2 regions of the Thioalkalivibrio sp. ALD1 genome follow, and region 2 is predicted to be linked to the other one. Evidence: predicted binding sites of a transcription regulator. Region 2 holds the regulator's gene; the other holds the start of a gene.
What was found. The regulator FNR, encoded in region 2, switches genes on or off when oxygen is low (the NO sensors DNR and NnrR bind a similar motif). The targets are predictions, from matches to a motif close to TTGATNTANATCAA.
Positions count from the first base shown of each region.

Region 1: the regulator FNR is predicted to act here: its motif matches at 1,742-1,755, upstream of hemN (oxygen-independent coproporphyrinogen III oxidase).

Region 1 is NZ_KB906242.1:128,156-132,573, reverse strand. Features, by position in the region: gene F623_RS0105260 (hypothetical protein) at 1-207, opposite strand, end outside; gene hemN (oxygen-independent coproporphyrinogen III oxidase) at 277-1,662, opposite strand; gene hpnD (presqualene diphosphate synthase HpnD) at 1,845-2,702, shown strand; gene hpnE (hydroxysqualene dehydroxylase HpnE) at 2,716-4,050, shown strand; gene F623_RS0105240 (SDR family NAD(P)-dependent oxidoreductase) at 4,047-4,418, shown strand, end outside.
Region 2 is NZ_KB906244.1:87,048-91,465, forward strand. Features, by position in the region: gene F623_RS0109155 (DNA mismatch repair protein MutS) at 1-540, shown strand, start outside; gene F623_RS0109160 (DUF2058 domain-containing protein) at 556-1,125, opposite strand; gene F623_RS0109165 (TIGR02444 family protein) at 1,162-1,647, opposite strand; gene fnr (fumarate/nitrate reduction transcriptional regulator Fnr) at 1,640-2,371, opposite strand; gene F623_RS0109175 (cyclopropane-fatty-acyl-phospholipid synthase family protein) at 2,576-3,814, shown strand; gene F623_RS0109180 (hypothetical protein) at 3,921-4,418, shown strand, end outside.

The DNA of each region.
Region 1 (4,418 bases), on a different contig from region 2:
GTTGTGGACCGTCACACCGTCAGGAAGCAACACCACGCGAAGATAGCGGCCATCCGCTTCATCGATCCGGGCCCATCGGCGGATACGACCATCGCCTTGCACTTCTTCCCGGATGGGGTGATCGATCGCGGCCTCGATCCATGTGTCCTTGATGTTGCGGCGATCGGGCCGCACACGTACGGTCTCGAAGTAACGTGTTGTCTTCACCGGAACGTCCCTGTTGCCGGTTCATGAACCTCAAGCTTTCGCCAACGCTGTCGAAACGTCAACCACTGGTCAAACCACCTTGGAGTAACGCCGCTCTTCACGGTGCAAATAGGCGTCGAAGGCCATGGCGATGTTGCGCAGCAGGAGCCGGCCGCGTGGCTGGACCTCCAGGCAATCGCTGCCGATGGTGACCAGGCCGTCGGCCTCCATCTCGGCCAGGCGGTTCAGGGCATCGCCGAAGGTCTCCCGGAAGTCGATGCCGAATGCGTCCTCAATGCCGCCGAAATCGACTCTGGAGTGGCACATCAGCTCGCTGATCACAGAGCGCCGCAGACGGTCGTCCTCGCCCAGCTCCAGGCCGCGGAACACGGGCAGTTGGCCGGCTGCCAGCCGTTCCTGATAGGCATCGGCCTCGCGCAGGTTCTGGCTGTAGCTGTCCCCGATCTTGCCGATGGCGGTGGGCCCCAGCGCGACGAGGTCGTATTCGGCGCGCGTCGAGTAGCCCTGGAAGTTTCGCTGCAGCGTGCCCGCGCGCTGGGCGATCGCGAGTTCGTCATCGGGCAGCGCAAAGTGATCCATGCCGATGTACACGTACCCTGCGTCGGTCAGGCGCTGGATGGTCATCTCGAGGATCGCGAGCCGCTCCGTGGCCGGCGGAAGGTCGCCGTCGCGGATCTGGCGCTGCGTCTTGAACAGCTCCGGCAGGTGCGCGTAGTTGTAAACGGCCAGCCGCTCAGGGCGCAGTTCCAACACGCGGTCCAGTGTCGCCGAGAACGTGTCCACCGTCTGCAGGGGCAGTCCGTAGATCAGATCCAGGTTGGTGGAGACAAACCCGTGCTCGCGCGCCTGGCGTACCACCTGCTCGGTGACCTCGAACGGCTGGATGCGGTTGACGGCCTTCTGCACGGCAGGATCGACATCCTGCACCCCGACACTGATGCGGTTAAAGCCCAGCGACGCGAGAAGCGGCAGGGTACCGGGCCGCACGGCACGCGGATCGATCTCGATCGAGAATTCCCGCTCCGGACCGGTCTCCAGCGTGAAATGCCGGCCCAGGGTCTTCATGACGCGGGTCAGGTCTTCGTCGGACAGGTAGGTCGGTGTCCCGCCCCCGAAGTGCAACTGCCGCACCGGCCGGTCCCGATCGAACAACTCGCCCTGCAGGGTGATCTCCTGTTCCAGCGAGTCCAGATAGTTCGTCGCCCGCCGATAATTGCCGGTAATCACCTTGTTGCAGGCACAGTAGAAACACACCGTGTCGCAGAAGGGCACGTGGACATAGAGCGACAGCGGACGCCCCGCCCCTTCGGCATTCGTCTCTTGAGCCACCCGCACATAGGCCTGCGCGTCGAACCCCTCGTGGAACTGCGGCGCCGTGGGGTAGGACGTGTAGCGAGGGCCGCTCACGTCATAGCGACGCAACACCTCGGGATCGAATACCAGACGCTGTTCCATACGGCTCTCCGCATCGGGAGGGCGGGCCCCTTGCGCCACCCTGACACCCTCACCCTACGCGCCCTCCAGCTGGGCACGGTTGATGTATGTCAAACGTGGCTTCGATCACCGCCGCCATCCGCATCCCGGGCCCGCTGTGCTAGCCTTGCCATCCCAAGACGGTACCCCGATCCCGAGCGCGTATGTCCCCCGACGAATATTGCGAGGAGAAGGCCGCGAAGAGCGGCTCCAGCTTCTACTACGCATTCCGGTTCCTGGAGCCCGACCGGCGCCGTGCGATCACCGCGCTGTACGCCTTCTGCCGCGAGGTGGACGACATCGTCGACGAGGTCAGCGAGGAAAGCGTGGCGCGCACCAAGCTCCAGTGGTGGCGCGAGGAGATCGAGCGCCTGTTCGACCACCAGCCACGCCACCCGATCACCCAGGCCCTGCAGCCGCATCTGGCGCCGTTCGATCTCAGCCGCGAGTATTTCGACGAGATCATCGACGGCATGCAGATGGACCTCGACTACGACAGCTACCCGGATTTCACCACGCTGTCGCTGTACTGCTACCGCGCGGCCAGCGTGGTCGGGATCCTGTCCGCCCATATCTTCGGCTTCTCGGATCGGCGCACGCTGAAATACGCGCATGACCTGGGGATGGCCCTGCAGCTGACCAACATCCTGCGTGATGTCCATGAAGACGCGATGCGCGGCCGGGTCTACATCCCGATGGACGAACTGAAAAAGCACGGCGTAAAGCCCGAGGAATTTCAGGTCAATGTCACGGACGACCGCCATCGTGCCCTGTTCACCGAGCAGGCCGAACGGGCCCGCCGCTACTACCAGCGCGCGGAGGAGCACCTGCCCGCCGAGGACCGCTACGCCCAGCGCCCGGGCCTGATCATGGCCGCGATCTACCGCACCCTGCTCGACGAGATCCAGGACGACGGCTATCGCGTGCTGGAGCACCGCGTGCGGCTGACCCCGATCCGCAAGCTGTGGATCGCCTGGCGCACCGCGCGCCGCCTGAAGCGCGAATACCGCCGCGCGGGCTGACCCCGCCCGCCCCATGGCCGCCGTTCCCGCATCGCATCCGGTCGTCGTGCTCGGCGCCGGCTGGGCCGGCCTGACCGCCGCGCTGACCCTCGCCCGGGCCGGCATCGCGGTCCACCTGATCGAGGCCGCCGCAAACGCAGGCGGGCGCGCCCGCAGCCTGGACCGCGACGGTGCGGAACTGGACAACGGCCAGCACGTGCTGGTCGGCGCCTGTCACGCCACCCTGGAACAGCTGCGCTCGGTCGGCACCGACCCGGAGCGCACCTTCGTGGCCCTGCCGTTCGGTCTGCGCATGCATGCACCGGGCCGCCCTCACCCGGCCTTTGCCCTGGAGCCCCACTCGCCACGCCTGCCGACCCTCGCCAGTGCCCTGTGGCAAAGCCTTGCGGGCATCCCGCTGCACAGACGCCTCCCGGCCCTGCTGGGGGCGGCCTCGATCCTGCATCGGCCGCTGGAGGAGGACGTTGACGTACTCGAATGGCTGCAGGCGCGCCATCAGCCGGACACGCTGATCCGTCAGCTCTGGGAACCGCTGTGCCTCGCGGTCATGAACACGCCAATCCGCAGCGCCTCGGCGCAGATCTTCCAGAACGTGCTGCGCCTGGCCCTGAACCACGGGCCGGACGACGCCCGGCTACTTATCCCGACCCAACCGCTGGGATCGCTGTACCCGGAACCCGCCCTGCGCGAACTGCGCGAGCGCGGTGCCACGGTCGAGACCGGACGGCGCATTGCCGCCATCGAATCCGGGGGCGCCGAGGCCCGCTACCAGCTCCGTGACCGCAACCACCGCGTCACCCATGCCAACGCGGTGATCATCGCCACGTCGCCCAGCGCAGCCGCTCGACTCCTGCCCAAAGCCCCCGAGCTACAACCCCACCATCGGGCCCTGATGGCCATGGGCGAGCGCAGCATCTGCACGGTATACCTGCGCTACCCGGCCCCCCTCCTGGAACGCCCACCGCTACAGGGACTCCTCGACCAGCACGGACAATGGCTTATTCCCCGCCAGGTGGCCGGCGAGCCGAACTGGCTGGCCGTCGTAATCTCCACAGCGGACGACCTGCCGGCGATGACGGCAGAGGAGCGTTGGCGTCGGATCGCGGAAGAACTGGAACGAACCTTCCCCGAACTGGGAATGGCCCAGGCCGGTCGTGTGGTGTGCGAGAAACGCGCCACCATCGATGCCCGCGTCGATCTGGACGCATTGCGCCCGGTAGCCGGCACCCCCTGGCCCGGACTGTTCCTGGCTGGCGACTATGTGACGCCGGGCCTGCCTTCGACCCTCGAAGCCGCCGTGCGGTCTGGATTAGAATCAGCCCACAAGCTACTGGAGACCCTGCCTTGACCGATATCGACATCCCCGCCCTGCTGGACTATCGCCCGGAGCCGGGTGCCTTCAACGACCGCGTGATCCTGGTAACCGGCGCGGCCGCGGGCATCGGGCGTGCGATCGCGCAGGCCTGCGCGGCGGCGGGCGCGATCGTCGTGCTGCTGGACAAGGACATCAAGGGGCTGGAGAAGACCTACGACCTGATCGAGCAGGAAGGCCACCCGCAGCCGGCCATCTATCCGCTCAACCTGGAGGGTGCCACGGTCAAGGACTACGGCGACCTGGCCGAGAACATCCGCGACTCCCTCGGGCGCCTGGACGGGCTGGTGCTGCACGCCGGCTGGGCCGGGACGCTGACGCCACTGAAGGGATACGACCCCGAG
Region 2 (4,418 bases):
GGGCTGCTGGTCACCATGGCCTGGTGCGGGCTGCATATCCCGGCCGAACAGGACTGTCGCATCGGGCGCTTCGACCAGGTGATGGTCGATGTCGGCGACAACCAGAGCCTGTTCCACCACCTGTCGACGTTTGCCGGCCATGTGGAGGTCCTGAAGCGAATCCTCGACCACTCCGGGCCGGAGAGCTTGATCCTGCTGGACGAGCTGGGTACGGGCACCGACCCGGACGAGGGCGCGGCGCTGGCGATGGCGATGCTGGACGAATTGCGTGCGCGTGGCACGCGCGGGATCGTGAATACCCATTTGGCGCCCCTGAAAGACTATGCCGCCCAGCACGCGGGCATCGTGAACGCCTCGATGCAGTTCGATGCCGAGACGCTGTCCCCGACCTACCGGCTGCTGATTGGCGAGCCGGGTGTGTCCTTTGGTCTTACGATTGCCGAGAAGAACGGGCTTCCGGCCCAGCTGGTTGCCCGCGCGCGCGAGCATTTCGCCGAACTCCCCACTGCCCAGGCCGGAGGGGATACCGGCAAGGCATGAGCCCCGAGTGAGGCGTTACCACATGAGGTCGTCGGGGACGACGTAGTCCTTGTACGGGTCGTCCGGATCGGGCTCGGTATCACCGCTTTCCTCGGCCGGGATGACCAGCGGCCATTCGGCGTCCCGCTCGCGGATCCTGTCCGCGATCTCGCGCGGGATTACGCGAAAACCCTTGCTCGGGTGCAACTCCAGGCCGGCCAGCGCCGCGCGCCCGTCGACTAGCCGCTTGCGTGTGTCCTCGGTCACCGGCAGGTGGCGGATCTGTCCGTCGAACTGGAAGTGGTAGTCGATCGCGGCGTCGCCGGTGGGGATCGGGGCCAGGTGCTGGTTGACCAGCTCGCGAATCTGAGCACGGCGCGCACGGCGTTCGGCCTTTTCCTGCCGTTCCTGGTTCTTCTCCCGCGAGCGCTGGGCCTGCGCGGCCTGGCGAGCCGCAGCGGCGCTGGCTTCGGCGTCGGCGGGCTTGCCCTTTTTCTTTTTCGGTTGTGTCTTCTGGGCCTTGTGCTTCTGGCTCTTGGCCTTGCGCACCTGTTTTTCGTCCACCAGCCCGGCCTTCAGGAGCTGGTTGCGCAGATCGTCCGACATGCCGCTTGCCTGTAGAAAATGTGCCGGGAGGATAGCCTATGTGCAGCCGACCTGTGTGAGTTGGGGTATCCCGTGCCGGATCTCGGTCACGGTCAGGCCCGGGAACAGGAGCCGCAGACGCCGCGTGAGGTTGGGGGTCGTGGCCGGATCACCGAGATTCTGGGCGGACTGAAACAGGCGCAACGCAGCCGTTCGTTCGCATGCGACCTCCAGCTCCTTTGTGGCGGCGTACAGCGCCGCCCGGTTCGGCTGGCGGGGGCCTTCGGGTTTGAGGCGGCGGCGCAGCGCGCGCACGCGCGAGGTGGTTTGTTCTTGCCAGTTCGCCGCAGCCTTCACCAGCTTTTCCCAGTCCCCTGTGCGTATGCCGCCCGGGTACCACAGGGCGAACAGGGCGAGGATGACATCGACGTCATAGCTCTCCTGCCAGCGCAACAGACGTTCCCGGGCTGGTGCGGAGGCCCAGATTCGCAGGGCGAAATCCCAGAAGCTGTCGAAGTCGTGTGGCCTGGCAGCCTCAGGCACTGCTGGCGGCGGGTGTGATGGTTACGCCAGCGGCGTTGCGGAGGCTCTGCGGCTCGAGGATCTCAAGATCCCGGGTGTGCAGGCTGATCACGCCCTGTTTGCGCAGTTGGGTAAACAGGCGGCTGATGGTTTCTTGGGTTAGCCCCAGGTGGTTGGCGATGTCGGCACGCGACATCGGCAGATAGAAGCGTTCGGTTGACAAACCTCGCGCACGATGACGCTCTGAAAGGGTTACCAGAAAGGTAGCCAGGCGTTGTTCCGCTGTGCGCTGTCCGAGCAGGGCGTGCAGGCTTTCGTCCTGGGCCAGTCCCTGGCTCATCACGTTCATCATGTGCTGTCGGAAGGTAGGTAGCCGGTCGGCGAGATCGTCCACATGGGTGTACGGGACCGCGCACACACTGGTGGATTCCAAGGCGACGGCACTGACCGGATGCTGGCCGGAATGGATCGCGTCCAGGCCCAGCAGATCGCCAGCGAGCGCGAAGCCGGTGATCTGTTCGGTGCCGTCGTCGGTGTTAAGCACGGTTTTCAGTGCGCCGGTACGGACGGCGAACAGGGTATCGAAGCGCGAACCCATATTGAACAGAGCCGTCCCTTTCTCGATCGGACGGCGCTGTTGAACAATCTCGTCGAGTTGCCAGAGTTCGTGCTGTGGCAGCCCCACCGGCAGGCAGAGCTGACGCAGAGTACAGTGTTCGCAGGCTTGGGTCGGGCGCAGTGTCATGGGCTCAGGTTAGCGGTTTTGGCTGCGGCGAGGGAAGCGCTCGCGCTTGCTGGCAGAAGGTGGCCCGCATTATGAATTCCGTTATGGTGAGTGAGGAACCTTTCGGAATGCCTGGGATCAGCCATTTCAGAGGCTTGCGGCGGAGCGGCTGCGATATCTAGACTCTGTTTAATATAGCAGACGATTCGCAAGGGAAGGGATGCAATGATCGAACGGATGCTGAACGAATACATGCGCCACGGCACGCTGATCCTGCGCGAGCCGGATGGGAGCGAGCGCCATTTCGGGCAAGGTGCGCCCGAGATAACGCTGCAACTCCATGATCGGGCCGCGCTCAAGCGCATCGCGCGCGATCCCGGATTCCAGCTTGGCGAGACCTACATGGATGGGCTCTGGTCGCCTGGCCCCGAAGGCATCCGGGTGTTTCTGGACGTGACCATGCGCAACTTCGCGCCCATGTTTCAGCGCCGTGTGCACCCACTGGTGTGTATGTTCCGCGCGATTCTCGAGCAGGGAAACCGCATCGCGCGCAGCTACCAGAATATCTCCCATCATTACGACGTCGATGAATGGCTGTTCCGCCGGTTTCTCGACGACGGCATGTTCTACAGTTGTGCCTATTTCGAACGTCCGGACATGACCCTGGAGGAAGCCCAGCAGGCCAAGTGCGCGATGCTGCGCAAGAAGCTGGTGCTGGAGCCCGGCCAGCGGGTGCTGGATATCGGCTGTGGCTGGGGTGGGCTGGCCTTCCATCTGGCCGAGAATGCCGATGTCCAGGTGGACGGGATCACCCTCTCAAGAGAGCAACTGCGAGTGGCTCAGGCGGAGGCGAAACGCCGGGGCCTCGATGATCGCGTTCGCTTCTTCTATCAGGACTACCGCGAACACAACGACCAGTACGACCGGGTCGTCAGTGTCGGCATGTTCGAGCATGTCGGTGTGCCCAACTACGGCACCTTCTTCCAGCGGGTGAACGACCTGCTGAAGGAGGACGGCGTGGCTGTCTTGCACACGATCGGTCGCCAGGGGCCACCGGGTACGACCAACCCCTGGCTGAGCAGGTACATCTTCCCCGGTGGTTACACCCCGGCCCTGTCCGAGGTGATGGAGGCGCTGGAGCCGACCCCGCTGCATACCACCGATATCGAGTTCTGGCGGTTGCACTATGCCGAGACGCTCGCGGAATGGTACCGCCGTTTCCAGAAGGTCCGCGCCGAGGCCGTGGATCACTTTGACGAACGCTTCTGCCGCATGTGGGAGTTTTATCTGGCCAGCTGCGAGGCGACGTTCCGCTGGTGGCGCCAGGTGGTCTTCCATATCCAGATGGCCAAGCGACAGGATGCCGTGCCATTGACCCGTGACTATCTGTATTCCGATACGGCGCCTGCGGTGGTCTCTACGCCGCCCGGTGAGGCGGCTTCCCAGAGTCGTAGCGCGGCGTAGCTCCAGCGTATTCAGCATTCGACCGAGCATTTTCCGCTAAGCGGCCGCCCGCAACCCTGCTGTTTTCCCTACACTTCACCAAAACGCTGAAGGGCAGGGACGACGGGTGTTTGGCAGGTTTCGCAAGCGGCAGCAGCAGGAGGCCCCGGAGGCGGCGAGCCCGAGTCAGGAGCATGTGCTGATCGAGGCGGCCGGGCGCAGCCGGATCACCGAGGTCGCGGCCAGTGCGCGCAAGGTGCCCTGGTCGCTGAACATGCTGCAGCTGTTGTGGGCCGCAGGTCCGGTGACCTTCCTCGCCATGCAGGGGGGTTACTTCCTGGGCTTCGGCCACGCCGCTCCCGCTCAGAATTTTATCTTCTTTGCCGTCTACACCCTGTTGTTCGGGGTGATTGGTCTGCTGGCGCGTTTCATTGCCGATGCCACGCGTGGCAAGCGTCAGGAGCGTTCGCGCGAGCAGTTGCGCAACACGATCGACCTGTTACCGGATTTGCTTTTCGTTACGCGTGATCTCGCGATGGCCGAGATGGCCCCGGACATGCGACGACGCAAGGCGGCCGAGGTGTTGCTGCACGAGGTGGACATCTCGCCGGAAGGGGTCGCGGTC